Regions from separate parts of the Paraburkholderia sp. A1RI_3L genome, predicted to be linked through region 2. Evidence: predicted binding sites of a transcription regulator. Region 2 holds the regulator's gene; the other holds the start of a gene.
What was found. Region 2 encodes FliA, which starts transcription of late flagellar genes. Its sites were predicted from a motif close to CTAAAGTTTNNNNNNNNNNNGCCGNTA; they were not measured.
Positions count from the first base shown of each region.

Region 1: PXJ20_RS23945 (flagellin domain-containing protein) is a predicted target of FliA. The motif match lies at 1,892-1,918, and genes of this name have one in related genera.

Region 1 is NZ_JARCHA010000010.1:52,020-55,750, reverse strand. It holds gene fliD (flagellar filament capping protein FliD) at 1-886, shown strand, start outside; gene PXJ20_RS23945 (flagellin domain-containing protein) at 983-1,801, opposite strand; gene PXJ20_RS23940 (efflux RND transporter periplasmic adaptor subunit) at 2,371-3,630, shown strand; gene PXJ20_RS23935 (efflux RND transporter permease subunit) at 3,638-3,731, shown strand, end outside.
Region 2 is NZ_JARCHA010000001.1:346,656-350,386, forward strand. It holds gene flgM (flagellar biosynthesis anti-sigma factor FlgM) at 53-406, shown strand; gene PXJ20_RS01690 (flagella synthesis protein FlgN) at 540-983, shown strand; gene PXJ20_RS01695 (hypothetical protein) at 1,228-1,671, opposite strand; gene PXJ20_RS01700 (RNA polymerase sigma factor FliA) at 2,066-2,800, opposite strand; gene PXJ20_RS01705 (AAA family ATPase) at 2,833-3,729, opposite strand; gene flhF (flagellar biosynthesis protein FlhF) at 3,722-3,731, opposite strand, start outside.

The DNA.
Region 1 (3,731 bases), on a different contig from region 2:
TGTTTCGGCTGCTATCGTCACCGCGACGGACGGCCAGCATCTCGTGCTCACGGCAAGGCAGACCGGCGCTGCAAGCACGATTTCGATATCGGCGGGCAGCGGTCTCAGCGCGAAGCTCAATACGTCGGCCTTTACGCAAATCACTGCGGGAAAAGACGCGAAATTTTCCATCGACGGCAATACCGTAACCAGCGCAAGCAACACCGTCGAGGGAGCGCTGACCGGCATCACGCTCGCACTGACCGCAGAGGCCGTGGGCACCACGCAAACCGTTTCGGTCGAGCGGGATACGACAGCGTCAACGAAGGCCATTACCGATTTCGTCGCCGCCTACAACCACTACATTGCAACGGAGAAGAGCCTGACCTGGGATGCGTCGCAGCCTTTGGCTTCGCGCGCGGGGCCGCTGCTGGGCGATGCGATGACCAACGCCATCACCAATCGGTTTGGCAGCCTGATCAGCGGCGGTGTCGCCGTTGGAGGGCGAACGTACAGCCTCTCGTCCATCGGCATCGACCTGCAACATGACGGTACGCTTGCCGTGAACGCCACAACGCTGCAAAAGGCGCTGGCGGGCGCGGGCTCCGCGGTGTCGGCGTTGTTCAACTCGACGAACGGCATCGGGGTGAAGCTGAATACGTTCATCGATACGTACACGAGGCCGAGCGGCACGTTCGATCAACGCACGCGCACATTGAACGCCGACCTGGGCAAGCTGACGGACCATATGACGCAGCTCAAGCGCTACCAGGACACGCTGAAAGCGCAGTACAACGCGCAGTTTCAGGCGCTCAACGTGCTCATGACCACCATGCAGAACAACACCCGCTATCTGAACCAGCTGTTCGGCGGGGCCGGCATGCCGGGGACGCTGCATCGCCGGTAAGGCGATGCGGGTTCAATAGAAGCGGAGCAAGAAAAAAACGACGCTCGCAGCACGTGGGCGGCGCGCGGTGTCCCCGCGTGCCGCCGTTTTTTGTGCTTACTGCAAGAGCTTCAACACCTGCTGCGGCAGCGAGTTCGCTTGCGCAAGCACCGAGATACCGGCTTGCTGAAGCACTTGCGCCTTCGAGAGGTTCGCCGTTTCCGAAGCAAAGTCCGCGTCCACAATTTGCGCCCGCGCGGAGTTCAGGTTGGTCGATTGCGTCTGCGTGTTGCTGATGGCCGACTGGAACGTGTTCTGCGTTGCGCCCAGCGTTGCCTGGAAGTTGTTGACTTGCGAGAGCGCTGCGTCGATTGCAGTAATGGCGTTCTGCGCGCCCGAGGTGGTCGAGATATCGACACCTGAGACACCGAGGCCTGCCGCGTTCCACGTGGTCGAGCCGAAACTGGCGGTGATCGTCTGGTTCGCCGATGCGCCGATCTGGAAGTTCACGCTGCCCAGACCGCCGAGCACGGCCTGACCGTTGAACGTGGTCTGCGTCTGCACCCGGTTGATTTCCGTGAGACGCGTGGCCACTTCGGTTTGCAGGTTCGCTTGCGCTGCCGAGCCGAGCGAGCCGTCGCCCGATTCCACGGCCAGCTGGCGAATGCGCTGCAGGTTGGCCACGGTCGACGAGATGGCACCGGAGGCCGTTTGCACCATCGAGATGCCGTTGTTCGCGTTCATCACGCCTTGATTCAGTGCGTTGATGGCAGCGGTCTGGCTGGTGGCGATGGCGAGACCGGCGGCGTCGTCCGCGGCGGTGTTCACACGCTTGCCCGACGACAGGCGGTTGATCGCTTGCGACAGGGCGCTTTGTGAACCGGAGAGGTTTGTCTGCGTCGTCAGCGACAGGATGTTGGTATTGATATTGAGCATCGGTGACCTCTTGAAAGTAAGAGATGGATAACGTGCGGTCAGGGTTGCCGGCGATGGAAATTGCATCGTTATCGGGCAACCTTTCTCCGTTATCGGCCGATGGTTGTTTTTATTTAGGACCGTTAACCAAAAAATGCCGAAAAAAATACCGGCCTGTGGCCGGTGAAAAAAAGAGCTGTTGCTCTTGAGGAAGCGGGCCAATTATTTCAGCCGATTATGGACGTTTAATCGAGATTCGATGGATGGCATTTGAATACGAAAAATCCGTGCAACGGCCCTGTCTCCATTGAATCTCAACAGTATCTCAACACGATATGGGCGCTGCGCTCCGATGATCTAGCCGTTCCTCGCGCATATGCGGCATCGCATCGAGATTGCGGATTTTGTGAAAGCACAGATGCAAACCCACATGCGAGCGCGAGAAATGAATTGAACGCTGTTTGCACAAGGCTCCGGCCAGACCCTCGGAGTGCCAGGAGCCATTTGGCCGACCGCTTTCCGGGTCGGCTTTTTTTCACGCGGATGAAGCGCCTGAAAACCTGTGAAGTACTGGAGAGAACGTGTTCTACATGAAAGGCAAGCACATCGCGAAGGGCGTGGCCGCTGCGGTGGTGCTGATGTCCCTCGCTGCATGCAAGGATCCCGGTGGCGCCGCGAATAGAGGCGCCGCACAGGAAAGTCCGCGCGCGCAGGTCAGTGTGGTGATGCTGCGTGCGCAGGCGGTGCCGCTTACCACCGAACTGTCGGGACGTGTGGTGGCCTCGCTCGAGGCCGAGGTTCGTCCGCAGGTCACGGGCATCATCCAGAAGCGTCTTTTCCGCGAAGGCGGCGAGGTGAAGGCCGGCGAGGCGCTGTACCAGATCGACCCGGCGACCTATCAGGCTGCGTACGACAGCGCACGTGCAGCGCTCGTGAAAGCCGAGGCCGCGGTGCCCGGCGCGCTGGCGAAGGCCGACCGCTATAGCGACCTCGTCAGGCGCAACGCCGTCAGCAAGCAGGAATACGAAGACGCGGCGGACGTGCTCGCGCAGGCCCGCGCCAACGTAGCCGTTGCCAAAGCCGCCGTGGAGACGGCGAGAATCGCGCTCGACTACACCACCATCCGCGCGCCGATCTCGGGCCGCATCGACCGGTCTTCGCTCACGCCAGGCGCGCTCGTCACGGCGGGTCAGGCCGTAGCGTTGACCACCATCCGCCAGATCGATCCGATCAACGTGGACCTCACGCAGTCCAGCGCGAGTCTGCTCGCGCTGCGCGAGGCAATCGAATCGGGACGTCTTCAGTCGGCGGGTTCCGGCGTGGGCGTGAGGCTGAAACTCGAGAACGGCACGCTTTATCCGTACGCCGGCAAACTCGAATTCGCCGAATCGAGCGTGAACCAGGCGACGGGCACTTACGTCCTGCGAGCCGTGCTGCGCAATCCCGCGCGTCTGCTGCTGCCCGGCATGTACGTGCGGGCATGGGTCGACGAGGGCACTGCGCCCCACGCGTTTCTGATCCCGCAGCGCGCAGTGAGCCGGGGCCTGCGCGGCGAGGCCACGGCGCTCTTCGTGCGCAACGGCAAGGTGGTGGAGCAGACCTTGACCGGTGCGCGGCAGGTCGGCAACGACTGGCTCGTGCGGACTGGCGTGGCCGATGGCGACCAGGTGATCGTGGAAGGCAGCCAGCTCGTAAGAGAAGGCGACGCCGTGACGGCGGTGCATGTCGAACTCGACAAGGCGACGGGCGCGGTTGGTCCCACGCGTGCCGTAGCTCGCGCGGATAACGCCGATTCGCCGGGCGCCCCACGCCCGGCGCTGATCCGCGACCGGCAGGCAAGCCGAAGCTGAGGGCGCGATGTCGGAGTTCTTCATCAGGCGCCCCGTATTCGCGTGGGTCATCGCCATTGCCGTCATGCTGGGCGGGCTGCTCGCATTGCGAACGCTGCCTG
Region 2 (3,731 bases):
GGATTCCTCAGTCGAATCCGGGCACCGCGGTCAACCGTTCAGGAAGCCAATCGTGAAAGTCGATTCCACCAGCAATTCGAGCCTGCAGTCGCTAAAAGACGGGCTGCAGCGTACCCAGCAAGGCGAAACGGCCGCGTCTGGCGCGCAAGGCGCAGCCAGCAGCCCCGTACCGTCCACCGGCGGCGGCGCGTCCGGCGACGCGAACGTGAACCTGTCGGCGCTGTCGGCGCAACTGCGCGGCCTCGCCGCGTCCGGCGCGGCGGACATCGATACGGCACACGTCGAGTCGATCAAGCAGGCGCTGCGCGACGGCACCTTGAGTATTGATACCGGCAAGATTGCCGACGCCGTTCTCGAAACGGCACGTAGCCTGCTGCAAACGCGCGCGGGGTCGGCGGGGAGCTAACCCCGGTTGGCCAGCGCGTTCAGCGTGCCTCGCCGCACCTTCGGGCGAAGCGCGCACGTGCAGCAGCCAATTGACCACGGCTTGTGCGCCCCAGTCAGGGCGCGGCAAGCCGACTGCGAGTTGAGTGATTGTGATGAAAGACGCCCTCCTTGCCACCGTCATCGACGAATATGCCGCCGTCGAAGCGTTCGCTTCGGTGCTCGCGTGCGAAGAGAAGGCGTTGACCGCCGTCTCTCCGCTCGAACAGCTGCCGCCCATCATCGAGATGAAGACCGAACTGGTCGAAAAGCTCTCGGCGCTGGAAAAGCAGCGCGACGCGCAGCTTGCGGAGCTGGGCTTTCCGCCGGGCTGGCGCGGCATGGAGCTGGCCTCCGGCGCCGACCCGAGGCTCGCCACGCAATGGGCGCTGCTGCAAAAGGCGGCCGAACGCGCGAAACGCTCCAACGCCACCAACGGCGTGCTGATCCATACCCGCATGGAATACAACCGCCGCGCCCTCGACGTGCTCAAGGGCGCGCAGCATAAGGCCGGTTTGTACGGGCCGGATGGGCGAATTCCCGCGTTCGGGCGAGTTTGATCGATTTCCCCGGAGCCGGGTTTTGAGGCGCGCGGCGCGATGATCCGGGCGCAGCATCCTCGCTGAATTCGCCGGCCAGCCGCACCAAAAACCAACGGGCCGCACATCCTTGCGAATGTGCGGCCCGTTGTGTTTTCAAACCCTGGTTTTTAAACCCGGTTTTCAAGACCGGTTTTCAACCCCGGCCTTCAACCTCAGGCGTCGTTGCGCCTTTCTCGATCCTCTTGCCTTTGCTGCTCGCGGCTCAATCCCAGTGCTTGCGATGCTTGCGGTGGTGGCCGGTGCTGCGATAGCCGCGCTCGCCCTCGTCCGCGTAGGAGTTGCTGCGCGAGATGTTGCCGCCCAGTGCCGCGCCGGCACCACCGCCCAGTCCCGCACCGATCAGCCCGCCCGTGCGGCCGCCCATCGCGTTGCCTGCCGCCGTGCCCGCGCCGCCGCCCAGCGCACCGCCCACGATGGCGCCCGTACGTTCGCGCCGGTTCGACGTGACCGCAGCGCCTGCACCGCCGCCCACCGCACCGCCGATCACGGAGCCCGTGCTGCCGCCCAGCGCGCCGCCCACTGCGGCACCCGCCACCCCGCCGAGGCCCCCGCCGAGCGCATTGTTCAGGTCACCCGCCATAGCGGGCAGCGATACAGCGGCCGAAGCCGCGGTCAACACGGCGATTCCTGCGATTTTTTTGAGCATCTGGTTTAACCCCATTGTCTTCGTAATAACGCGGCGCAAGTGTAGCCACCCGTCAGAAAGGGTGGTGTAAGAAAATGTTAGTGGTGTTACGGCCTGAAGCGGCCCGATGAACGAGCCGGGAAGCCGGCCCGAAAGACGGCGAAAAAGCCGCCGAAGAATTGGAGGACGCGCGGACAGGGTGCGAATGACGTACCGCTCACGCAGCGGTGAAACGGCAGCAAAGCAGCCGCCCCACACAAGCCAGCACAGCGCCAGCCGAACCGATGCCGCCCGAGGCCCGGCGCCTTGGGCCCTGGGGTCCGGGGTCCGCTACCCGGCGCCCTCTAACGCCAACAACAGCGCCACCCGCCCGGAAAGGCGCGAACGCCCCTCGAACGCACCCCGCTCGGGTTTCTCAGTCGGCCTCGGCGCCCGCCCAGGCCAGTTCGCGCAGACGCGTGCGCAGACGCGCCACGGCCTGGCTGTGCAGCTGGCACACACGCGATTCGCTCACTTCCATCACCGCGCCGATTTCGCGCAGGTTCATGCCGCGCTCGTAGTAGAGCGACATCAAGAGCTTCTCGCGCTCAGGCAGCTTGTCGATGGCTTCCACCAGCGCCGCGCGCAGGCTTTCGTCGAGCAGCGCGGAAAGCGGATCCGAGTGATCGACGCAGTAGCGGTCGAGGAACGGCTCGTCGTCCGCGGACCGGTCGAAGTCTTCGTAGTAGATCAGCTGGCTGCCATGCAGGTCCTGCAGCATGGACTGATATTCGTCGAGCGGCATCTTGAGATGCCCGGCGATCTCCGTCTCGCTCGCCGAACGGCCCAGCTGCTGCTCCACCTGGTGCACCGCGCTCTCCACCTCGCGCGACGTGCGCCGCAGGCTGCGCGGCAGCCAGTCGTTGCTGCGCAGCTCGTCGAGCATGGCGCCGCGAATGCGCTGGCTCGCGTAGGTTTCGAACTGCGCGCCCTGATCTTCCTTGTAGCGGCTCGCCGCATCGAGCAGACCGATCATGCCGGCCTGGATCAGATCGTCCAGATCCACGCTCGCCGGCATCTTGGCCACGAGCTGCAAACCGAGACGTCTTACGAGCGGCGCGTACTTCGCCAGCACCTCGTCCTGCGAAATCTTTCCCTGAGCGTTATACATCGTGCTCTCCTGCCTGAAGTCCCCGAGTGGCGTCACGCATGCTGCGCCGACGGCCATTCGGCGGCCGGGTCGGCCTGCCACATGGATGGCGATGGGGCCGACGTTGTTACGGTCGGGCGCGTCATGGCCGCGCGCGACGACATGGCTGGCCGCATGGGCCAGTACTGCAGTTCTGCGGCGACATGCCGGTAGTCGCGCGCGGCGGCCGTGGACGGAAAAGCGTCCACGATGCAGCGTGCGAGCTCGACGGCCCGCGCCATGTGTGGGTCAGCCGCAATGCAGCCTGCGTTTTCGAGCGAGACGGTGAGGTAACGACCCGCCACGCCTGCGAGGTTCTCGAATGCCGTGTGGGCATCGGCCGCGCTTTGGACGTAATTGACGAGCACGCGGAACTGCGCGATTGCGTGCGCGAAATGAAGACGTTTCATGGCGGCGTAGGCATCGGTGATGGCCTGCGCCGAGACGCGCGTCACGACCATCACGTCGTGCGAGCGCATGGCGAGCCCGGAGAGCGCGCCGTTTCTGTCGAGCCCGGCGTCGATCAGCACGACGTCGGCGGGGCCGTTCAGCACGAGTCCGTACTGTTCGGCGCTATAGCCTTCCTGGCTGCCGCGCCAGGCCGAGAGCACGCCGAAGCCGAGCGGATGCCGGCTCACGGCCGCCGCGAGAGACACCTCGCCGCGCATCACGCCGGCGAGATTCCCCACGCGTTGCATGCCGCCAAGCGTGGCGCTCACCGACCGGTCGCCCAGGCACTCGTCGATGACGAGCACGTCTTTGCCCTGCTCGGCCAATGCCGCTGCAAGGTTCACTACTGTCGTGGTGCGTCCGACGCTCTCCGAGCCGCCGGTCACCGCGATCACTCGCGAGCCGCTGCGGGCGAGCAGCCGCCGCAGCCCCTCCGCCTGGTCGGCTACGAATTTATCCAAAG